3 regions of the Nocardia sp. NPDC059240 genome follow, and region 3 is predicted to be linked to each of the others. Evidence: riboswitches for the same ligand, from Rfam matches in the RefSeq annotation. Region 3 holds a riboswitch; each other region holds the start of a gene.
The links. A riboswitch is a leader RNA that binds a small molecule or an ion and turns the genes downstream of it on or off. The one in region 3 is predicted to bind magnesium.

Region 1 (7,788 bases), on a different contig from region 3:
TCTTCGGGCGTCCCGTGTCGCCGGAGATGTTCTTCACCTCCGGTGGCATCAGCCGCTTCGTCGAATCCGATCTGCGCATCGGCACCGGGCCGAACACCGAGCAGCGCAGCGGATTCGAGAACGGGGCTCGCGTGAACCGGAAACTGCTGCAGGATCGATTCGGGCAGGTGATCACCCGCCACCTCGAACACGCGCCGACCCCGCTGCGCCGCAGCGTGCTGCTGGAGATGGAGCGGGAGTTCCCCGCGGATTTCGCCCGGACACAGGCCAGCCCGTTCCGCTCCAGCACCGATATCTCGGTGACGAACTCGCTCTTCCACTACTACGCCCTGCTGACCGGTCGCGCGGTACGGCACGAAACCGCGTGGGTGCGCTACGTCGACACCACGACCTTCGACGGGCTCGATCAGCTCGGCATCCTGTCGGTGCGCCGCGACGCGGACTTCTTCTGCCTCAACGACAGCAGCTTCCCCGAGGTGGAGGAATCCCACCGCACGTCGCGGGTGCGGTGCTTCCTGGAGCACTACTTCCCCCGCCCCGCACCCTGGGAGCGCACCGCCGCCGAGCTGATCGACACGGCGGCGGAGTCCGGCACCTTCGCCGCGTAGCCGGGTGGGCGGTCAGCCTCGACCGAGCTGTACCGCCTTGACCACCAACAGGATCGCGCCGATCACGAGGTAGCCACGCAACGCCAGCATCCCGAGTTTGGTACCGGCCGACCAGGTGACCGGTTCGAGCAGGGCCAGGGGCGGCATCCGCCAATGTTCCTTCTCGGACCGGTCGAACACGGGGGCCGGGGCGGGAGCCGGGGCGCGCCGTTGCAGATAGCGCAGTACCCCGACCGTCACCACCGCGAGCACGGCCAGTGCGGCGGCCAGGTATTCGGAAGTGCTGACCACATCCAGATCCGGGAACAGCGTGGTGGCCATCAGGATGCCCGACAGCAGCAGCAGGACGGCGACGATGACCCCGGCCACGATATTGAGCCAGGTCTTGTTCACCCACGGTCCCAGCACCTGCGGGTCGTTGCACAGCAGCAGCAGGAACACGCTCGCGCTCGGCAGCAGTAGTCCGGCCAGGGCCTGCACGGCCGTGGTGATAAGCCCCAGGGGCGCACCGGGAATCAGCACGATGACCGCTGCCAACGCCACCATGGCGATGTAGGAGAGGTAGAACTGTTTGGCGTCCTTGAAGCCGCGGTGCAGTGAGTGTTTGATGCCGAAGACGTCACCGAAGGCGTAGCTGGTGGCCAGCGTGACCGCCGCCGCGCCGATGATCGAGGCGTCCAGCAGCACGATCGCGAAGATCGATCCGAGTCCGTGGCCGAGATTTCCCAGCAGGTGCGCGATGCCGCCCGCGTCGTCGAATTTCCCGACCGCGTCGTTGGCGCGAGCCGCGTAGTCGGCGGTCATCACCAGCGCGGTCGCGCCGAGCACGACGACGAACGCACCGAGGGTGGTGTCGACGCGCTCGTACCCGATGAACCGCGGCGTGATGCGCTTGTCGACGATATTGGACTGCTGGAAGAACAGCTGCCAGGGCGCGACCGTGGTGCCGACGATCGCGATGATCAACAGCACGGCATCGGAACTGATACCGCCCGAGATGCCGGGCACCACGAAAGCCTTTGCCGCACGGCCCCAATCGGGGTGCGACAGCAAGAGCAACGGAATCTGCAGCAGGGTGATGGCGATGAACACGAACATCGCGCGCTCCCACCGGCGGAAGCTGCCCGAGGCCATGATGACCACCAGCGCCACCGCGGCGGTCGGAACCACGATGTACTTGGAGATGCCGAAGTACTCCGCCGCCAGGCTGACACCGATGAACTCGGTGACGATGGTGAGAAAGTTCAGGACGAACAGGTCACCGACGGAGAACCAGCCCCAGCCTCGACCGAAGCGCTCGTTGATGAGCCGGGCGTGGCCGACACCGGTGACCGCGCCGAGCCGAACCACCATCTCCTGGTTCACGATCAGCACGGGGATCAGCAACAGCAGCACCCACAACAGGCTGTAACCGTAGTTCTGCCCGGCCTGCGCGTAGGTGGCCACGCCACCGGCGTCATTGTCGCCGACCATGACGATCAGGCCGGGGCCGACGATCGCGAGCAGCGTCGCCATTCGGGTCTTGAAGGTGCGCGAATGCTCGGTATCGCCGAGCTTGATCTTGCCGAACGCGCCTTCGATATCACCCACGTGCGCCGAATCCAGCACGGCGGACTGACGATTCACACCGGGGGATCGGGTCGAAGCCGTATCCACGGGCTTGCGGAGCTCCGGACCCGGTGGCACCGGCGGGTTTTCGTGTGTATTCGTCATAGCTGTGCCGCGCCGTTCGGGTGCTGTGTCGGGGTCTTGCCGGCCGGCGCGGGCTCGCGCACCGGACGCGGCGCGGGCTCGCGGCGTCGCCAGTCCTCGGGAATGATGTCCTCGAGCACGTCGTCGACGGTCACCACACCGAGTACGCGATCCTCGTCGTCGACGACGGGTAGCAGGTAGAGGTTGTAATCCGCCATCAGCAGCGCGATGTCGGTGAGGTCGGCCTCGGGGCCGATGCGCACCGGGTCGGCGTCCATGATCTCGGAGATCGCGCGCCCCGGGTCCGCCTGCAGCAGCGCGATCACCGACACCACGCCGACGAGCTGCCCGCCCTCGACCACGTGCATCTTCAGCAGCGCCTCGGGCTGCAGCGCGGACGCCGCCGCCACGATCGACAATGCCTGCGACACGGTGGAATTCGGTGCGCAGGAGACAAAATCCACATTCATGAGTCCACCCGCGCTGTCGGGGTTGAAGCCCATCAGCGTGATGACCTTGACGCGCTGCCCGGGCGGCATCAGATCCAGTACCCGGCGGCGACGCGACTGGCGGAGTTCGAGAATGGAGTCGGCCGCGTCGTCGGCGCGCATGCGCCCGAGCAGGGCCGCGACCTCGCCGTCGGACATGGAGTTCAGGATCCGGCTGGACTGATCGGAATCCAGCTCCTCGAACACGTCGGCCTCGAGCTCCGGATCGCCGTGCACCTGGTCGAGGATCTCGCCGCGCTCATGCTTGTCGGCATCCTCGAGCAGGTCGGCGAGCTCGGCGGGCTTGAGGCCGCGCAAACGAACGCTGATGCCGCGTGCGGTCTGCGACCCGCTGTGCCCGATCAGGGGTTCGAACGCCTTCCAATCCCGCGAGGCATGACCGCCGGAAGATCTGATCAGTCCGAAGAACTGGGCCGGGCGGCGGGTGTCGAGCCGGGCCAGCACCCACCCCTCGGGAGTCTGGTCGAGTTCGACGTCGTAGGCGCGCACCAGTTCCGCGGCGGCGACGTCGATGAGGCGATGCCCGAGGATGTCCGCCTTCAGCAGCACCTCGCCGTCGCGGCGCTCGAAGGAGCGCAGGTCGACCTTGTTGACCGACAGCACGATCCGATCGGCGCCGAACTCGCGGATGCGATCGGCCGAGACGAACACCTGACGCCCGCCGACGCCGACGACCACGCCGGTGATCGCCGGATAGGCGTCGCCACCGGTCAGCCGCACGATCAAATCGTCTACGCGGCCGATGGATTCGCCGGATCCGGCGATCACGGGAGACTTGAGCAACTGCGACAGATGGAGGGTCGCGGCCGAATCCGGTATCGGCTGCGGTGTGGCTTCGGTCATAAGCACTCCTGTCTCGGCGTCCCCGGCGAACCGGCGACTACAGCCTCACCCTGCACCGTGGCCGGTGCCAATACTCGAATTCTGGCTCAACGGAGGGTATCGAACAGACCAACGAAACACCCCCATCGGCAAATGTCTGAATTGACTTATCAAACTCATTGGTGCCAAGCTGTGCCCCGTAATACAGCACCTCGCTAGGCGAGGCTCCTGCGTGAACAAAGGCCACTGATCCGACGACGTCGAGAGACGCCCAGGCTCAGGACAGGTTTCCCCGGATTAAGGGGTCACCCCAAGTGGCTTCCCAGGCAATGGGATACGTCGCGTAGTGCCGAAGCTCTGACGAGAGAGGTGCCCACCCGATTCGGTCTTCTACCTGGGTGGACTCCTCGTGTGCACACGTGCTGGCGCCCCCGTGCGCCCCGGCCGCAAGGAGGTGAGGAACAACAGTGCCATCCGGCGATAGTCCGCATCCCAGTCTCTTGTTCCCCGCACTCGTTTGCGGGTGGAAACACGCCACACGAGCCTGACAATTCACGAAACCCCTTTTACGCGACCGCATGCTGTCCGCTGCGCGGCCGTGTAATTCGTGCTGGCCATTTCACCCCCATTCGAATTCATCGTCCCACTGAATTTCGAAGGTTTTATCTCGATGAGGAAGCTCACCGCTTACACCCTGGCCGCCGCTACCGCTCTCGGCGTCGTGGCCTGCAACGCACAGGACGCCAAAGCCGATCCGGCACAGGCGAATCCCGGTATCCACTGGACCACCCAGGTGGTCGACAAGTCCGTCGTGCTCACCACCGATCTGGGCTCGCTGACCACCCAGGACGGCCAATTCCAGGTCCGTGACACCACCGGCGGCCTGGTCACCCAGTTCCCGCTGAGCTGGCTCGACAATGCCGGCGCGCACCCGATCGCCGCCCGGATCGACGGCAATACCGCCACTCTCACCCCGAACCTGGACCCGGCCGCCGTCACCCCGGCCCCGGCGCTCCCGGCTCCGGTGGTCAAGGACATCGCCAACCAGGCCGATCAGGACGCCGCCTTCTCCGCCGCGGTCAACCAGTTCGGCATCGTCACCTCCATGGGCACCATGGTCGGCACCCTGGTCGGTGGCGTCGCGGGCTGTGCCATCGGCGCCGCGGGCGGAGCCATCGCCGGTGTCGTGGTCATGTCGGTGCCGACCGGCATCGCGGGCTGTGTCGCCGGTGCGGCCATCGGTATCCCGCTGGGTGCCGCGGCCGGTCTGGTGTTCACCGGTGTGCCCGCCGCCATCGCGGTCGGTATCGGCCTGGCCCAGCGCCTGGCCGCGCCGGACTCCACCCCGGCCCCGGCCGCCGCTCCGGTCGCGTGATCGGTCCGATTGCGCCGGTGAAACTCGCACCGGCGCAATCGGATTCCGTAAAGATGCGATCGACAGCCCTTGACTTGCGGCTTGCGCGGGGTTCACACTTCTTCAGTCAGCACCTCGCTAGGCGAGGCTCCTGTACGAACACAGGCCACTGATCCGACGACGTCGAGAGACGCCCAGGCTCAGGACAGGTTTCCCCGGATTAAGGGGTAACCCCAGGTGGCTTCCCGCGTCGCGGGATACGTCGTGCAGTGCCGAAGCTCTGACGAGAGGGGTGCTCGCCCACCGTTTTTCGGTGCGGCATCCACCCCTTGCGTACTGGCCCAACCGTATCGGCGCCCGCGTGCGTCTCGGCAGCAAGGAGGTGAGGGACGAAAACATGAACGACGACGATCCTTATCCGAGTCCGCTTCGAGAACTCATTTCGTTCCCAGCTTGCTGCGGCCTTCCGAACTCCTGACCGATCCAGTTCGAAGTTCCCACCCCGTCGGGGGTGACTTCGGCGTGTCTTCGGCATGCCCGGAAACGCTTGCGGCAGTTGGCTTCACGCCGAGGAGCAAGTCATGGCCGTCATCGCATTCCCGCACCGCGACACCATCTCGATGCCGGTGTCCCTGATCAATCTCGTCCGCCGGCTCCGTACCAGGGCCCGGCTGACCGATCAGGAACGCCACTACATGGCGGCGGCCCGTCCCAGGGCCGCCCTCTACACCGCCTCGCTGGGCGGCCACCCCTACCACTGGTAGCGGGTCCATCGCCGATACGCAGTACTGCGAAAGATTCAGAGAGGGAGAAACGGTCATGGCCTTTTTCTCCAACGGCGACAGCCGTCATTCCACCGTCGCGGACAGCCCGAACCCGGGTGCCGTCATGGACAGCGCGCACGTCGGCGACATCGTCGGCGCGCTGGGCCGGGTCGGTCAGCACGACACCTCCGAGGGCCGCACCCGTTGGCAGCGTTTCCGCATGCTGCTGGCCATCATGGGGCCGGGTCTCATCGTCATGGTCGGCGACAACGACGCCGGTGGCGTCGCCACCTACGCCCAGGCCGGGCAGAACTACGGCATGGCCCTGGTCTGGACGCTGGTGCTGCTGATTCCGGTGCTCTACGTCAACCAGGAGATGGTGGTCCGGCTCGGCGCGGTCGCCGGGGTCGGGCACGCTCGCCTGATCTTCTCCCGGTTCGGAAAGTTCTGGGGCGCTTTCAGTGTCGGTGACCTGTTCATCGTCAATGCCCTGACCATCGTCACCGAGTTCATCGGTGTGTCCTTGGCGCTCAACTACTTCGGGCTGCCCAAGGGTATCTCGGTGCCCTTGGCCGCGGTATTGCTGTTCGGCGTGGTCGCCGGTGGCTCGTTCCGCCGTTGGGAGCGTTTCCTTTTCGCGCTCATCGCCGTGAACATCGTGCTGTTCCCGCTCGCGTTCATGGTGCATCCGAGCGTGAAAGACAGTGCGCACGGGCTGATTCCGTCCTTCCCGGGGGGACTGGACTCGACGCTGCTGCTGCTCATCGTCTCGATCGTGGGCACTACGGTCGCGCCCTGGCAGCTGTTCTTCCAACAGTCCAACATCGTCGACAAGCGGATCACCCCGCGCTGGATCAAGTTCGAGCGTATCGACCTGTGGATCGGCATCGCCGTCGTGATGACCGGCGCCGTGGCCATCATGGCCGCCGCGGCGTTCGGTCTCGCGGGCACCGACGCGGTCGGCAACTTCACCGACGCGGGCGCGGTCGCACAGGCCCTGCACGACAACATGGGCCAGACGGTCGGCGCGCTGTTCGCGATCCTGCTGCTGGACGCCTCGCTCATCGGCGCCAACGCCGTCGGCCTGGCCACCACGTATGCCCTCGGCGACACGCTCGGCAAGCGGCACTCGCTGCACTGGAAGATCACCGAAGCCCCGGTGTTCTACGCCGGTTACGCCGCCCTGCTGGCCGTGGCCGCGGCGGTGTCGTTCAGCCCGGATCACGTGCTGGGTCTGCTGACCCAGGGCGTGCAGGCGCTGGCCGGTGTGCTGCTGCCGTCGGCCACGGTGTTCCTGGTGTTGCTGTGCAATGACAAGGCGGTGCTGGGTCCGTGGGTGAACACGGTGCGCCAGAACATCATTGCCGGAATCATCGTGTGGTCGCTGGTGCTGCTGTCGCTGGCGCTGACCGCGGCGACCTTCTTCCACGACCTGTCCACCAAGACGCTCGAAATCGGATTCGGCACGGGTGCACTGGTGGGCGTCCTCGGTGGTGTGGCAATTGCGCTCGCGCACAAGAGGTCCGATCGTAAGGACACCGAGCGCACCGCGGCCGAGCTGGGCGGCCTCGATCCCGACCAGGTCGAGGAACTCGACTCGACCCCGCTCACGAAGGCCGAGCGCAAGGCCATCCTCGAGGCCGACCGGGAAAGCTTCCGCACCCCGGCCCTGGACACCCTCGAGCGTCCCGCGTTCTCCTCCGGACGCATGGCGGGCATGCTCGCCCTGCGTGGTTACCTGCTCATCGCGGTAGCCCTGGTCGGCGTGAAGATCTTCCAGCAGATCACGGGGTGAGCCATCGCCTTGATCGGCTCCTCAGGAGTTGACGAGGGTGGTTTCGGCGGTGGCCCGCAGGGGTGCGAGCGCGGTGGTCCAGGCGATGACCTGATCCAGGGTCTTGTGCAGCGCGTCGGTGTTCCGGTCACCGGGGACGAAGGTGGCGTCGTGCTCGAAATCGGTGAGCACCGAGATGGTGACCTGGTAGCCGACGTCTGCCATGCCGAGGGTGCTGCAGACGCCACGCAACTGGGCCACCGCG
Region 2 (7,788 bases), on a different contig from region 3:
GCTGCTGGTGGTGGTGGCCGCGAGTCATCCCTGGGCCCGGCGGGCGCAGGTCGACGCCGCCGAACTGGCCCGCACCCCGTTGATCTACCGCGAGTCCGGCTCGGGGACCCGCAATTCCTTCGAGCGGGCCATGCGCGCCGATATGCCGGGCTGGGAACCGAATGTCGCGCTGGAACTGTCCTCCACCACGGCCATCAAGACCGCGGTGGCCGAGGGTCTCGCGCCGGCGGTGCTGTCCTCGCTGGCGGTGGCCACCGAATTGGCCGAGGGCATGCTGGTCTCGCCCACCGTGACCGGCGGCCCGGATCTCGAGCGGCGATTGCGGGCGATCTGGCCGACCGGACAGCAGCCGACCGGTCCGGCGCGTGACTTGTATGCCATTGCGCGCCGCCCGATTTGAGTCCTCTCTGCGAGTTTTGCCCGAAGTGTTGACAGAGTGACTCCCATCACCATAATCTTCCGGCGCGGGCCCAGTGGATTTTGCGAGGACCAAGCCTGCCTGCACATTCTTTTCGCCTTTACAATGCCTTCGCTGAATTCGCAGCGCGAAGACACAAGTGCGCCAACGCCTCCCGCGAGCGTTATCAAAGGGTTATGGTCACGGCATGGTGCGAACCGCCGCCGCAGCCGCAGACCCGGATGAACCAGTCATTCCGGCCACTGCTTCGCGGCCAAAGCTAGAGGTTGTTCCCGAATCGCCTGACCCCGAAGCGCCACAGCCCCACTCCTTCGGCGCACACGTCCTGAGCGCGGCCGACATCGAGCGACTCCCGTCCTCGGCCCGGCACCGCATCGCAGCCTTCATCCACCTGCAGGTGGCAACCCTGGAGGAGTGGCCCGAACCGGTCCTGCCCCCCATCCCGGATCTCGACGAACTCTGAGGTTTGTGCGACCGGCCAGCCCGTACGGCCGGATCCTGGGATTTTGCCGGATGGCTCCGGCGCTCCCGCCTGGCATGGTCAGCGAGCATGAACATCGTGCGGCCGACCACCGCCCACCCTCCCCGAGCCCGTACCGCGGCGCTAGTGGCCGCCCTGCTGGCCCTCGGCGCGCACACCACCGGACTCGCTGCGGCGCAACCGGATTCGAACACCTGGTACGTCCGCGCGGGTGCGCCCGCGAACGGAACCGGCACCGCTGACGCGCCCTTCGACTCCCTTGCCCGGGTGGAATCGGCCTCCCGTGCCGGCGACACCATCCTCGTGCAGCCCGCCACCGGCACCCTCGACGGCGGCATCGCGCTCAAACCCGGGCAGCAGCTCCGCGGCGACGGCTCGGCGGTGATCGGTGCTTCCGACAGCGCTGCGCTGCCGCGCATCGCGAACACCACCGGCAACCACGACGGCGATGCCGTGCGGCTGGCCTCCGACACCGAGGTCAGCAATCTGGTCATCACCGGGGCCCGGCGCGGCGGCATCTACGGTGCCGATGCGGTGGACACCGTGATCACCGGCAATGACGTCACCAATACCAATCAACAATGCGCCGACGGCTTCCTGATCGGCCCGTTCGGACTGCCGCCCACCCTGCCGCTGGGTGCGGCGATTCCCGCACTGCCCGACTTCATCACGCTCAACAATGGCTGGGCGGCGATCATGACCGACTTCCACGACGCGGCGGGCAGCGTCCGCATCGAGGGCAATACCGTGCACGACACCGCCTGTGGCGACGGCATCGATATCCGCGCCCACGGCAGTAGTCGCATCGACGCCGAGGTGACCGGAAATGCGCTGCGCACCATCAATCTCGGCCTGGCCAAACTGTCGGTGCTCGCCCTCGGCGTGCAGGCCGGTGATAATGCCGTGCTGACCGGCCGCCTGACCGGCAACTCCGAGACCGATATCGCCACGCCCGCCACGTCTTTGCTCAATGTCACGGCCGACAGCGAAGGGGTGTTCATCAACCCGCTCGGGCAGGCGCATCTCGATATCACGGTGTCCGCCAACCAATTCCACAACGGTTACGGCAATTCTCCGCCAATGGACTCGAGTACGTGACCACCAGCGGCACCCCCGAGAGCCGAGTCGTGGTGACCGACAGCGTGTTCGACAATGTGGCCGGTGACGTCATCGAGAACTACAACCTGAGCACCAGCGGCGCACACCAGTCGCTGGCCTTGCGCAACGTGTACGCGCATCACAGCACCTTCCCCGGCGCCGTGCTGAACTCCCTGGTCCCCGCCAACCTCGGAACCTGCGTGGTGACCACCAATTTCGGCCGAGCAGCCCACACCGACCTGACCATCGCCGACTCCGATCTCGGCGACTGCAGCGCCGACGGCATCGGCCTGATCGCCTACACCCCGGCCGGATCCGAGCCCAGCACGGCCGAACTCACCTTCGACATCCACGACACCGTGCTCGGCGCGAGCGCCGCCAACGGCATCAGCATTCGCAATGTCGGTGATACCGCGGTGCTGCGCGGCTCCATCGCGCGCACCTCGATCACGGCGGCCCGGGAGTCGCTGTTGCGCGCCAGCAGTAGTGGCGGGGAGATCGGCAGTGCCGCACTCGCATTGAGTGATCTCACGCTGGACGGCGTCGCGAGCACGTGCGATGCGGTCCAGCATGACGGCCGGGTCGACCTGTCGGGCATCCCGGCCGCCTGCTGAAACTCAGCCGCCGATCGACTGGAAGATCTTGACGCCCACCAGGATCACCGCCAGCACCAGGTAGCCGCGCAGTGCGAACATGCCCACCGTGCGCGCCGTGGAGAACGCCGGCCGCTCGAGGGTATCGAGGGCGGGGGTGCGCCAGGTGTCGCGGTCGGTCTCGCGGATGGCCTTGCGCTCGGCCCGGGTGAGGGGAGTGGACTCCAGCTCCTCCACCTGGTCCGGGTCCAGGTTTCCGAGTTCCCGTGCGGTGCGCTCGGTTTCACGGCGCTTGCCGCGCTGCCAGGCGATCAGCATGCCCGCCCCGCCGAGGACGCCGACCAGCGCGCCGACACCGAAACCGACCTCGATGGTGAGCGTGGACAGACCCGGGAAGAACACCGCCGCGGTCAGCGCCAGCGACAGCAGCACCAGCGACCACACGATGATTCCGGCGACGATGTTCTGGCGCACCGTGTTCACCCACGGCCCGAGCACCGCCTTGTCATTGCACAGCAGCACCAGGAACACCGTGGCCGAGGGCAGCAGGACACCGGCCAGCGCCTGCACGCCCTGGGTCAGCAGACCCAGCACATGGTCGGGGCTGAAGGACACCGCGCCCGCGACGGCCAGCAGCGCCGCGTAACCGAGGTAGAACGCCGGTGCCTCACTGACCTTCCAGTGCAGCGAGTGCCGCTTGCCGAGGGTGTCGCCGAGGGCGTACGTGGTGGCCAGGCCGACCGCGTTCGCGCCGATCAGCGAGGCATCCAACAGCAGCATGGCGAACAGCGCGCCGACCGTGGTGCCCATGTGATCGTGCAGGGACTGGGCCACAGCCCCGGCGTCGGTGAAGTTGCCGACCGCGTCGGTGCCCGCGAGACCGAAGGCCGCCGCGGCCATGATGGCCACCGCGCCGACCATGACGACCACGATGCCGACCCACAGATCGATGCGCTCGTAGCGGATCCAGCGCGGCGTGATGCGCTTGTCGACGATATTGGACTGCTGGAAGAACAGCTGCCAGGGCGCGACCGTGGTGCCGACGATGGAGACGATGAGCAGCAGCAGCGTCGAGTTCAGCCCGCCCGGGAAGGACGGCAGGAACCCGTGCGCCACCTCGGAGACCTTGGGGTGCACCAGGAATGCCAGCGGGAACATCACGATGTTCAGCGCGATCAGCCCGAACAGGAACCGCTCCCAGCGCCGGAACGAGCCGCCCGCCACCATGGCGAACAGCGTCACCGCCGCCAGCGGCACCGAGATCGCCTTGGGCAGGCCGAAATAGTTGAGCGCCATCGAGACACCGATGAACTCGGTGACGATGGTCAGCGCGTTCACGATGAACAGGTCGCCCACGCTGAACGCGCCCCAGAACTTGCCGAACCGATCGAAGATCAAGCGCGCGTGCCCGACCCCGGCGACCGCGCCGAGGCGCACCACCATCTCCTGGTTCACGTACAGCACCGGGATGAGCAGCACCAGCGTCCAGACCAGCGCCATGCCGTAGTTCTGTCCGGCCTGCGCATAGGTGGCGATGCCGCCGGCGTCGTTGTCGCCGACCATCACGATCAGGCCGGGGCCGATGATGGCCAGCAGCATGCGCAGGCGCTGGCCGCGGGTGCGGCCCTCGAGGGTGTCGTGCTGGCCGATGGAGCCCAGCGCGCCGACGATATCGCCGACGTGCGCACTGTCCATGACAGCACCGGTGGGACGGGCATCTACTGCGCCGGCGGGTGCGGCGACGGTGGTGGAGCGGCGGGAGCCGTTCGCGAAGAAGGCCATGGCCCTTCCCTCGCTTTCGATCATCGGGTGTATCGGCATGCGGAATACACCCGGCCGCCAAGCGATTTCGGGCACGGTGAACCGGTTCGAGGCACACGTCGGTCCGCGACCGGCGTCGGGACGACGCGGGGCGGAGCGGTGTGGGAACGGATCAGCCGGTGACCGGAATGCGGCAAGCCGGGGACGTGGGGATTCGGAAATCCATACTCGGATACGGACTATCGCCGGAACTCATTGTTCGTCCCTCACCTCCTTGCCGCCGGGACGTACGGGGACGTCGCTGCCGGGTGACCACCGTGTCACCGCCTGTGATGTCGCATCGCGCACGGCAAGAGGGGATTCGGGCACACACCTGTGGCGTCGCCCCGCACCCCTCTCGTCAGAGCTTCGGCACTGCACGACGTATCCGGGGGCTCGCGGCCCGGGGAAGCCACTTCGGATCACCCCTTAATCCGGGGTGATCTGTCCTAACCCTGGGCGTCTCTCGACGTCGTCGGATCAGTGGCCTGTGTTCGTACAGGAGCCTCGCCTAGCGAGGTGCTGACTGAGCAATGGTGGGCCTGGTCCTGGACGTTGTCAAATCCGGTCCGGTCGGTTCTCCGGAATCTTCTTGCGCCGCAAGCCGGTCCGCGGACGGTGTCGGTGACCCCTTTTTGAAATCCAGGTGAACGGCAAGAATATTCGCCGCGCAACGGGGTCTGAATATGTGTATCGAGTCACTAAAGGGCAAATGTCCATTGCTGCCCCTGAGAACAGACTTAAAGTTTGCTTGTCAATAACTGAACCTGCGATGAGTTCTGATGACGCGGGCCTATTAAATCGAGGTAAATCAAGTGCGCAAGAGCGGATTAGCCGCGGTTACCGCATTGGTGGCCGCCGTCACAGCAATTACAGCGGGAACGGTGAATGCCGATCCCACCACCGGTGATGTGGGTGCCATCCACTACACGGCATCGGCCACCGACCGGACCGCGACCATCACCACCGATATCGGATCCATGGACGTCGACAACGGCGTCTTCAAGATCCACGGTGCCGATGGCTCGGTAGTTGCTGGACAAGAACTCACCTTCCGTGTCGACGATTTCGTATTCCCCATCGCGGCCGAAATCCGTGGCCTGACCGCCACTCTGACACCGCAGTTCGATATGCAGCACGCCGTCTATCAGCCGGTCGCCCTGCCGTTCGAGGACACCGCTCCGTGGAAGACTCCGTACGACCGTGAGCAGGCGGCCTGGAACCGCATGAAGGACACCATCTCCGTCGGCGCGACCATCGGCACGCTGGTCGGCGGCATCGGCGGCGCGGCCGTCGGGTGTGCCCTGGGCGGCATCGCCGTGGGAGCCGGCGCGTCGCTGGCCACCGGCATTATCGGCGGTCTGTTCTTCTTCCTGCCGGGTGCCGTCGTCGGCTGCCTCGCGGGTGCCGCGGCCATGGGCGCCCTGGGTGCGATCGCGGGCATGATCCTCGTCACGGCCCCCGTCGCCATCGCCGCCGCTGTCCAGTACTTCACCACCATCAACCAGCCCTTCGTCCCGGCTCCGACGAAGTAGTCGCCGTGGGCTCGGGCCCCGGTCGTGTCGATGAGGGCGCGACCGGGGCCTTCGTCTATGCCGGGCCGTCTTCGTGGATCGGGTCGGGCAGGGTCCAGCGCTCAGCGCGCTTCGGATGCAGGTAGAGCGCGTAGTACAGGTAGCCCGCGGCCATGGCCGCCGCCGCGAACGCGATCTGCTGCCAGTCGTCGCGGCCCAGGCTGTAGGCCGAGTAGAGCATCACCGCGATGACGATCACCGGCGGCAACGGCCACAACGGCATGCGATAGCCACCCCGGATCTCGCTGCCTGCCAGCCGGATTCGCAGCGCCGAGAGCGCCACGAACAGATACACCAGCACCAGACCCGCACCGGTGGCCACGATGAGCCAGTGCATCGGCAGCAGTGCGGCGGCCAGCACCGCGAGCGCACCCACCACCAGGGTCGCCACCACCGGGGTGTGCAGGCGCGGATGCACCGCGCCCAGGGCCCGATCGATCGGATCCGGCCAGCTGCGATCGCGGGCCGAGGCGAACAGCAGGCGCGCGATCTGCAGGATGATCGCGATGACGGCGTTCACGATGGCGATCGCGATCCCCACGCTCACCGCGGTATTCACCGCCGAACCGCCACGGGCGGTGAGGAAGTAGTTCATCGGTGCGTCGCTGTGCAGCAGGTCGGTGAGCGACGGCGCGCCCAGCACCACGGCGGCCAGCGGCAGGATCTCGATGGCGACCGTGGCAGCCAGGCAGATCATGATCACGCGGCCGATCGTGCGGGTGGCGTTGCGCGTCTCCTCCGCGTAGTAGACCGCCGCGCCGTAACCGTTGTAGGCGAACAACGCCACCGGGATGAGCGTCGCCAGGGATCCGATGCCCACGTTCGCCAGGCCGTCCGAGCCGATGGTCTGCGCGTGCACGAAGGTGGCCGGACCGCGCTCGACATGTGTCGCGCCCAGCGCGACGAGTACCGCGATGGCCGAAACCTCCACGCACAGAAAGACTCCGGTGACCCAGGCGTTCGCCTTGATATTGAGCAGCGCGACCACCGTGGTCACCGCGATGACACCCACGCCGACCCATTTCCCGCCGAGACTGGGAATCGCGACGCTGAGATAGTCGCCGGTGCCGAGTGCGATCACCGCGATGATCAGGACCCCGTTCACCAGCGTCAGCACGAAGATGGCGAAGCCGCTGGACCGTCCCAACAGTCTTGCCGCCCAGGTGTATTCGCCGCCCGCGATCGGGAATGCGGTGGCCAGTTCGGCATAGCAGAGGCCCACGAACACCGAGGCCACCGCGGCGAGCGCGAGGGTCAGCACGGACGCGCCCCCGGCCGCGAGCAGGACGGCCGGAATGATGATGAACACGCTGGACGCCGGTGTCACCGCGGACAGTGTGATGAGGATGTTCTCGCCCATGCCGAGTGCGCGGGAGAGCTGCTGGGGATAGGTCGCCATGGCCGAGCCTTTCTTTGACTTACCATCAAAGAATGAGGTAACTCAGCAGGACAAGTGGGGCGAAGCAACGTAACAATGACTTAACTGTCGATCGGCGGAAGGGTTCTCGGGTGGCACGGAAGAAGGATCAGGAGCGGGCGCGGCGGGCGATCATCGACGCGGCGCTGGCGGCGGCGGCCGAGCCCGGTCCGGACGGGCTGCGCATCCGTGAGATCGCGGGCAGCGCGGGGGTGTCACCCGCCACCGTGCACTACTACTTCGAGGACCTGTCCAACCTGCTGCACGAGGTGCACCGCTTCGCCAGCGACCGGTTCTTCGGCGACCGGCTGGCCATGGTGACCGAAATCCCGGACGCCAGAACGAAAATCGGCGCGATGGTGTGGGCCGGACTGCCCGAGTCGCCGGACGACACCCTGGTCACCGCG
Region 3 (7,788 bases):
GACCGAATTGTTGATGTAGTCCACGATCGCGACGGTTCCGGCGATCAGACCGGCCGCGACCACGATCGCGAACACCGCGTCCCCGGTACGCCGCCGCGCCGGGGCCACATACAGCGGATGCTCGGCCAGCCCGAACAGACCCATGAACCGGTCGATCGGGTACACCAGCGGCCCGAGCGCCCGGCCCAGCAGCCCGGGAACATGGCTGCGGCGCAACAGATCCAGCATCAGGCTGCGCGGCGCGTCCGCGGATTCGGTGTCCTCCATGCGGAATCGCTCCGCCCACACCGTGAGCGGCCGCCAGAACAGTACATTGAGCCCGATGATCATCACGACCATCACGGCGATGGCCAGCAACACCCGCCCGATCTGCGAATCGGCGTTGGCGGTGGCGACATACGAGCCGATGCCCGGCAATACGTACTGGCGGTTGTTGACGCTGATGGCTTCGGCCGCGGTCAGGAAGAACCAGCCGCCGCCGAAACTCATCATCGCGTTCCACACCAGCGGGAACATGCCCGAGGGGACATCGACCCGCCAGAACCGTTGCCAGCGTGAGAGTCTCAGATTCCGGGCGGCCTCATCGAGTTCACGCGGCTGCGAGACCAGGCTGTGGTGGAACGCGAAGGTCATGTTCCACGCCTGCGAGGTGAAGATCGCGAAGATCGAGGCGCACTCGAGGCCCAGCGAGGAACCCGGGAACAGGGCGATGAACCCCGTCACCGTCACCGACAGGAAGCCCAGGATCGGCACCGACTGCAGAATGTCGAGCAGCGGCAGCAGCACTTTCTCCGCCCGCGGCAGCCGCGCGGCCGCGGTCGCGTAGACGAAGGTGAACAGGATCGACAGTCCCAGGGCCAGCAGCATGCGCAACAGTGACCGCGCGGCATAGTAGGGCAGCTCACCCGGATCGGTGGACACCGTTGTGGGCGCGGAATTCTCGTCGAAGGGCACGTGCATGCCCGCCGAGACCCGCACGATCAGCCAGATCAGAATGGCCGCGCCCGCGAACACCGCGATATCCGCCCACCGCGAGCGCGGCCTATCCAGCACGCCGCGGGTGGGATACGACCGCAGTGACGCGTTCACTGCTCGTCCTCCACCGGCATCGGAACCGTGCGCCACCCGACACTGGTCACCGACGGCTCCAAGCTCAACCGGCTCACCGCCGCCTCCATCTGCCGATCGTCGCGCCGGTCCCCGGTCAACTCCGCACGCACCTGCACCCGCCCGGGTTTGGTGTCGTGGCTCGAGATCGAATTGAGCTGAAAGTCGGTGCGCGTCAACGACTGCACCAGCAGCGCCCGCACATGCGCCTCGTGGTCGTCATCGGTGTCGGCGGTGAACGCATACAGGGCGACCTGCGCCTCGGGACCGTCGGTCACCGGACGATCCACCGTGCGCGCCACCGTGCGCAGCGCGGTGTTCACCACGACCACCGCCACCGTGCCCGCCACCGCGGTCGGATACATACCCGCACCCGCCAACGCGCCCACCGCGGCCGCACACCACAGGGTGGCGGCGGTATTGAGCCCGCGGATATTGAACCCGTCGCGCAGGATGACACCCGCGCCCAGGAACCCGATACCCGAAACGATCTGTGCCGCAACACGAGTCGGATCGGCGTCGCGCCCGCTGAAGCCGTGCGCGGACAACAGCACGAACAGTGTCGCCCCGGCGGCGACGAGCGCGTTGGTGCGCAATCCGGCCATCCGCGCCCGGAACTGGCGCTCGAACCCGATCACCGCACCCAACCCGACACCGGTGCCGAGGCGCAGCAGCATTTCCCACGTGGTCATTGCATTCTCCGAAACAGGGGAGGACGGCGCACGCTACAGATCAGACGCTCCCGATCGGACGCTACAGGGCGTGCGGTAGCGGGCGAGGGATTGCAGCGGTGTCGCCGAGTGAACGATTGGCTAACGGACTTCGATACGGTCCATCGGGCACGACCACCACCTCCTCGGCACAGCGCATACACATGCCAGGGGAGTGGGAACGGCGAAAACCGCCGATTCGGGTACCACCCCTCGTAAGACGTTCAGCACTCCACGGCGTAAACCCACCCGCGGGTGGGAGCCGGTCGGGGCTACCCCTTAACTCGGGGCAACCTGTCCTGATCCGGGGCGTCTCTCGACGTTCGGGATCGCCGGCCTGTATCCGTGAAGGAGCCTCAGCTAACGACGGCACCTTGCGGCGATGAGTAAACACCCGTGCCCGTCGATCGGCAAATCGATGTGACCGCCGTCGCGATGGAGGTGTTCGCGTGAACCAGCTCCCATCATTATTCCGACCGATCGGTCGGATTGTTACGGTGGGCAGGTCCGAACCCCGAACAGAGGAGCTCGCAGATGCCCATCATCAACGTCGGCTACCACCTCGGAGTGGTGGTCAGCGATCTTCGCGCAGCCATGGACGAACTCAGCGAACTGCTGGGCTCCGACTGGGGACCGATCGTGCCCAGCGGGCATCAGTCCGGGCCCGGCGACCCGGCCGATACCGCACCCCGGATGACCATCTCGCGGCAGGGGCCGCCGTATATCGAACTGCTGCAACGCACTCCGGGCACGGTGTGGGATACCCTCGGCCTGCACCACATCGGCTACTGGGCCGCGGACGCGCGAGCCGAATCCGAACGGATGGCCGCGCAAGGCTTCCCTCTCGAGGCGAGCGCCGTCGTGCTGCACGGCGACACCGAGCCCGGTGTCTACTACCACCGCACCGCCGACGGATTGCGCCTCGAACTGGTCGAATTCGGCCGCGGCGGACCGCCACTGGCCCAATATCTCGGCCTGCCCTCCGACTTCGAGATGCCGACCGATGCGGCCTGAACCGGCGTAATTCGCGGACTTCAGCCGCGATACACACCGCGATAGGCGTCGATGGTCTCGACCAGGTGATCCACGATCTGCTCACGCGTGGCGCGCAGCGTGCCGTTGAGCCAGGCCGAGAACATGCCCGCGTTGCCCGAGGCCATGGTGACCGCTGCCAGCCGCCGCTGCACGGGATCGTCGATATGGGCGAAGAGGTGGTCCTGGATCAGCCGGGTGAAGGCGGGCATGACCGCGATCGTGGTCTGCCCCAGCCCCGTCGAGGAATACGGCTCCACCAGGAACAGCCGCGATTTACGCGGATCCTCGAGGACCTTGTCCACCAAGGTTTCCGACAGCATGCGGTCGCGCACCGGATCGTCGACGACGGCGAAGGCGGTCATCGGATCCAGGAACTCCTCGGCGATCTGCCGGTAGAGCACGTCGAGCAGTTCGTCTCGGCTGGCGAAGGATTCGTAGAAGTAGCGGTCGGTCAGGGTGGCGCGGCGGCAGACCGCGCGCATGGTGACCGCGCCCGCCCCGGATTCGCCGATCAGATCCAGTGCGGCCTCGAGCAGCGCGGTCCGGCGCGCCTCACGGCGTTCGGTGAGGGTCGTTCCACCCCAGATGCGGGGCTCGGCGTCGGAGGGCGGTTGCTCGGTCTGCACCGGGTCAAGAGTAATGCCCGGGGCCGGGCGGGCATGCACACCCGGCCCCGGACCGATCGGTATTGATGAGCAGGCGGGTCAGCCGGTGACCACGCAGGCGCTGCCCAGATTGATGCCGGTGCCGACTGTCACCAGCGCCCACTGCGACCCGTTGTAGGACCAGGCCTGCACATAGTGCTGCCCCTTGGCCGTCGGCGTCCAGCTCGAGGTGGCGGTGCCGCCGGTGCCGAGACTGAACTGCTGCGGGTTGAAACTGCCCGACGCGCTGTCGTAGAGCCAGACGTATTCGTTGGGACTGCCGTTCACGGTGACCGTGTAGGAGCAGTTGGTGCCGTAGCCGCCACCGATGCTCGAACCGGTGGCCACCGTGACGCTGGTGACGTACGCCCCGGCGTCGGGTGCGGTGAGCACGAGTGCCGCGCCGGCGGCGGCGAAGGCGGTGAATGCGGTGAGGGCCGACTTCCGTGACCGGATCATCGTCGATCATCTCCCCAGATGAGGGTGAATGCGGGATCTGCGACGCCGTTGGCGCATAAGGGAAGTGTCAGCGTTCAGGGGACCCGACACGCGCGTATCGGACTACTCGTCCGGTAGTGACCGCCGCCGCGGCAGCCGCCATGATCGCCCGCAATCAACGGGTTTCGCCGCAATCGACGCGAAAACCTCGACGCCCCTAACGATCCCCTAATTCGTCCGTCCGATTCGCCGAATAGCTAACGTGCCGCTAACGTTCCGATTGTCCGAATCAGTGGGGAGCGGCAACGCGCAGACGCCCCCGCCGACGGGCACGGCGAGCCGGCTTCCCCGCGGCTCGCACCCGCGTTCCCGCCAGCACAGCGGGTGCCGCGAAACCCGGCGTCGCCGAACCGGACCCGATCCCGCGTTCGGTGACGCCGCCCGCACCGGTACCGGTGGCCGCGCCGATTGTGATCGACCACGATTCCCGCGCAAAGGCTCCGAGATGCGCCCGGCGCTGCCATGATCGACACTGCTCGTACCAGTTTCGATCACCACCGTGAATCCCACTGGCTCCCAGAAACGCTCGCGGTGAGAAGGACCCGCTCATGGCCCGAACTCTCTACGCCGAAGCACCCGCCGCGCCCGAAACCCTCGAACCCTCCGGATGGGGACGGCATCTAGGCGTCAGCGACGACATCGCCGACGGCCTCTACTCCGATCAGCTCGGCGCACTGATCTTCGTGCGCAAACTGGTGCGCTGCGGATACGCGTTCAACGCCGTGATCGCCGTGCTGGTGTGGGCCGGGATCGCCCTGTGGGGCCGCTACTCCGGACCCCGCACCTTCCACGACTGCACCTCGGTGCCGGGCCTGTCGGCCGGGTGCGACCCGGCGGTGCCGGGCTGGATCCTCGGGACCGCCAGCGGATTCGTCTCCGGCGCAGTGCTGTTCGCGTTGATGTCGCTGCCGTGCTTCGTCGTCGGGTACGCCGTGCGCTGGGCCGCGAAAGCGATGGCCGACCGCAACTAGCGTGCGACTAGTCCTGGCCCGGTCCGGTCGCGCCCGCGACGATCTCGCGCAAGGCCGCGATGTGACCGTCGAAGGCGGTGCGCCCGTCCGGGGTGAGGCGGGCGCGGACCTTGCGGCGGCTGCCCTCGAGACGGCGCTCGGTGGCGACATAGCCCGCTTCCTCCAGCGTCGCAAGCTGTTTGGACAGCGCCGAATCCGACAGCCGCAGCCGGTCCTTGAGGAACGCGAACTCCGCCCAATCCGCCGCCGCCAGGGTCGCCACGAGATTCAACCGGGTACTGGGGTGGATCAATTCGTCGAAGCGTGGCGCGGTCATGCGTGCGCCCAGCGGCGCAGCACCCGCAGCAGCTCCGGGCCGCCGAAGCCGATGATCGCCGCGACCACCAGAGCCGACCAGGTGCCGGTGTGCTCGGCTCCGTCGGCATGCAGCGCGAACGCCAGCGCGACGGTGAGGGCGACCAGGCCCAGCAGCATCCCGATCACGACCAGGGGTGTCCGCCGCCCCGCCACATCGGCGCTGACCTGCACCTGACCGGTGCGCCGGCGTCCGTCGAGCCACCGCGAGGCCAGGGCCGAATGCCCCGCGCCGAACGCCAGCGTCGCCACGATGGTCAGCCAGCCGGGCCCGAAGTCGCCGATCATCCCCAAAACCACCCAGCCGCAAGCCATTCCCCACCAGTAGCCGCGTGGCAATCCGACCTCGTCGGCGACCTGTCGTCGGGCGTGCCCGGCCGCGTCGAGCGCGGCGCGGGCCTGGTCCGGAGTGATGCCGTCCATGACTGCTCCTTACTTTCCTACCTGGAAAGTAAGAGTCCACTTTCCAGGTAGGAAAGTCAAGGGTGGGGTGTCAGTCCGCGAAGCGCAGCAGCGTCAGCGAAGGGCGCAGCGCATGACCGATCGGGGTGTCGGCGGCCCAGCGCAGCAGCGGCGACGCCCAGCGCCCGCGACCGCGTGGCGGGATCAGGTCCTGGGCGGCAACGACTCCCGGGATCCGGGCCGCGAGCCGACGGGCCTGCCGCGGGGACTGACTCGTCGGCATCGGCGGGGCGACATAGCTGTCGCTGAGGCGTACCTTGCCGCGCATCGTCATCGCACTGAACAGCCGCGGAATCGAGTCGTAGACCAGGGTGCCGCCGGGGAAGTGGACAGCGAGATCCGTGATCAGCCGGTCGATCTCGGCAGGCGGCAGATACATGAAAAGCCCCTCGGCGGTGATCACCGCCGGACCCGCCGGCACCTGGTCGAGCCAGGAGCGATCCAGCACCGAACACGGCAATCGGGTGATCGCCGACGCGGGCAGCAGTCGCTGCTGGACGGCCACCATCTCCGGCAGATCGAGGGAAAACCACGGCCCGGCCGGCTCACCCAGCCGCCAGTACGTCGTCTGCAGGCCCTCGCCGAGCGCGATCACCGGCCGATTCGGGTGCGCGGCACGGAAATCCGCCACCACCTCGTCGATCACCATCGCCCGCAACGCATGCACCTGACTCGGTGGCCCGAACCGCTCGAAATCCTCCCCGCTCAATGCCCGATACAACCGGACGGCCTCCGCGTCGGCGAACACGGAGTCGGACCGCAGCGCCTCCTCGGCCCGATTGCGCAGCGTCCACAGCGCCGTCTCGGGCACCGCGGTCAATTCGGTTTCCTGCATGGGACTCTCCTCGCTCGGGGATTCGGTGCGCATTCCTGCACTATCGCCGCCGAGGAGGCCCGCTGGATTGGACAAATGTTCCCTGCCGCGATCTCGGTAGCATGGCGGCATGGGGTCCGCGGTGACCGACCTGAACGGCTATCGCTATGCGCACCAAGGGAATGTGGTGAGATCCGGCTCGACCCAGCCCTGCCGCGCCCGCGGCAGGGCTAGCGTCCCCGGACGGTAGAAGCGGTTGAGCAGCCGCTTGTCCAGCAGGGCGCGATGGTGATCGGCGAAGGCCGCGAAATCCTCCTCGCCGGACTCCATCGCGTGATGCCCGACCAACTCCACCCACGCGCGACTGACGGTCACGTGATACTTCTGCGGCGCACCCGCATAGCGCGCCGTGCGCTGAATCCCGTTGCTCACCAACTCGATTGCCGCCGTCACCCCACGGCGTCGCACCGCCAGCCAGGTCAGGTGCACATGCTGGCGATGCCCGAAGCGTTCGGCCTCGGCCATCACCTCGGCCATCAATTCGTCGAATTCGGTGGGTGTTTCGGGATGTGTCGAGGTCATGAGGACACCTCTGTGAGTGCTTGCAGAGCGTCACGCAGTCCTGCCACCGCTTGCGCGGACAAACCGGCCAACGCGCGACGCTCCAATTCGGCCATGCTTTCCCGGATGGTGGCGGCGGTCGTCCGCCCGGACGCGGTGAGTTCGATCAACACGGCCCGGCGATCGCCCGGCCGATTGCCCCGCGTGATGTGGCCGCGCCGCTCGAGCCGATCCAGCACGCTGGTCAGCGTGGTGGGCCGGCTCCCCACGGCGACACCCAGTTCCGACACGGTCCGCCCGCGTCCGTCGGCAAGGTTGGCCAACGCATTGATCTCCGAAGCGGTCAAATCCAGATCGACCAACTCCGCCGCCAGCACCTGCAACGTGGCATGTGTCGCCCGCTGCAACGCCAGCACAGCCGACCATTCGGAAGACAATGAACCAGATCCCACGATTTCGAACTATACGATTTCGTAGTATCTACCGCAAGACCCGTCCCCGCCGGTGAAGGACTTGCGAATCAACGGGATTGAACGCCGGGCTCAGCCGAGCAGTTCGTCCAGGTAGCACCAGCGCCAGGATTCGCCGGGTTCGACGCTGCGCATGACCGGGTGGCCGGTGTTGTTGAAATG

Region 1: another riboswitch for magnesium. It lies ahead of ACFXHA_RS19965 (hypothetical protein); the one in region 3 lies ahead of ACFXHA_RS00435 (MgtC/SapB family protein).
Region 2: another riboswitch for magnesium. It lies ahead of ACFXHA_RS16460 (NRAMP family divalent metal transporter); the one in region 3 lies ahead of ACFXHA_RS00435 (MgtC/SapB family protein).

Annotation. Positions count from the first base shown of each region.
Region 1 is NZ_JBHZAC010000005.1:260,934-268,721, forward strand. Features, by position in the region: gene ACFXHA_RS19950 (stealth conserved region 3 domain-containing protein) at 1-608, shown strand, start outside; gene ACFXHA_RS19955 (Nramp family divalent metal transporter) at 621-2,216, opposite strand; gene ACFXHA_RS19960 (magnesium transporter MgtE N-terminal domain-containing protein) at 2,318-3,652, opposite strand; M-box (ykoK) riboswitch at 3,836-4,007, shown strand; gene ACFXHA_RS19965 (hypothetical protein) at 4,302-5,006, shown strand; M-box (ykoK) riboswitch at 5,113-5,284, shown strand; gene ACFXHA_RS19970 (hypothetical protein) at 5,567-5,749, shown strand; gene ACFXHA_RS19975 (NRAMP family divalent metal transporter) at 5,805-7,544, shown strand; gene ACFXHA_RS19980 (NADPH-dependent FMN reductase) at 7,566-7,788, opposite strand, start outside.
Region 2 is NZ_JBHZAC010000004.1:386,708-394,495, reverse strand. Features, by position in the region: gene ACFXHA_RS16480 (LysR family transcriptional regulator) at 1-400, shown strand, start outside; gene ACFXHA_RS16475 (hypothetical protein) at 606-881, shown strand; gene ACFXHA_RS16470 (hypothetical protein) at 969-1,997, shown strand; gene ACFXHA_RS16465 (hypothetical protein) at 1,994-2,611, shown strand; gene ACFXHA_RS16460 (NRAMP family divalent metal transporter) at 2,615-4,372, opposite strand; M-box (ykoK) riboswitch at 4,737-4,916, opposite strand; gene ACFXHA_RS16455 (hypothetical protein) at 5,206-5,925, shown strand; gene ACFXHA_RS16450 (APC family permease) at 5,981-7,363, opposite strand; gene ACFXHA_RS16445 (TetR/AcrR family transcriptional regulator) at 7,474-7,788, shown strand, end outside.
Region 3 is NZ_JBHZAC010000001.1:91,858-99,645, forward strand. Features, by position in the region: gene ACFXHA_RS00430 (ABC transporter permease) at 1-1,089, opposite strand, end outside; gene ACFXHA_RS00435 (MgtC/SapB family protein) at 1,086-1,799, opposite strand; M-box (ykoK) riboswitch at 2,019-2,192, opposite strand; gene ACFXHA_RS00440 (VOC family protein) at 2,352-2,831, shown strand; gene ACFXHA_RS00445 (TetR/AcrR family transcriptional regulator) at 2,852-3,478, opposite strand; gene ACFXHA_RS00450 (hypothetical protein) at 3,557-3,955, opposite strand; gene ACFXHA_RS00455 (hypothetical protein) at 4,543-4,965, shown strand; gene ACFXHA_RS00460 (winged helix-turn-helix domain-containing protein) at 4,973-5,281, opposite strand; gene ACFXHA_RS00465 (hypothetical protein) at 5,278-5,742, opposite strand; gene ACFXHA_RS00470 (class I SAM-dependent methyltransferase) at 5,813-6,616, opposite strand; gene ACFXHA_RS00475 (hypothetical protein) at 6,761-7,177, opposite strand; gene ACFXHA_RS00480 (MarR family winged helix-turn-helix transcriptional regulator) at 7,174-7,608, opposite strand; gene ACFXHA_RS00485 (Na+/H+ antiporter) at 7,699-7,788, opposite strand, start outside.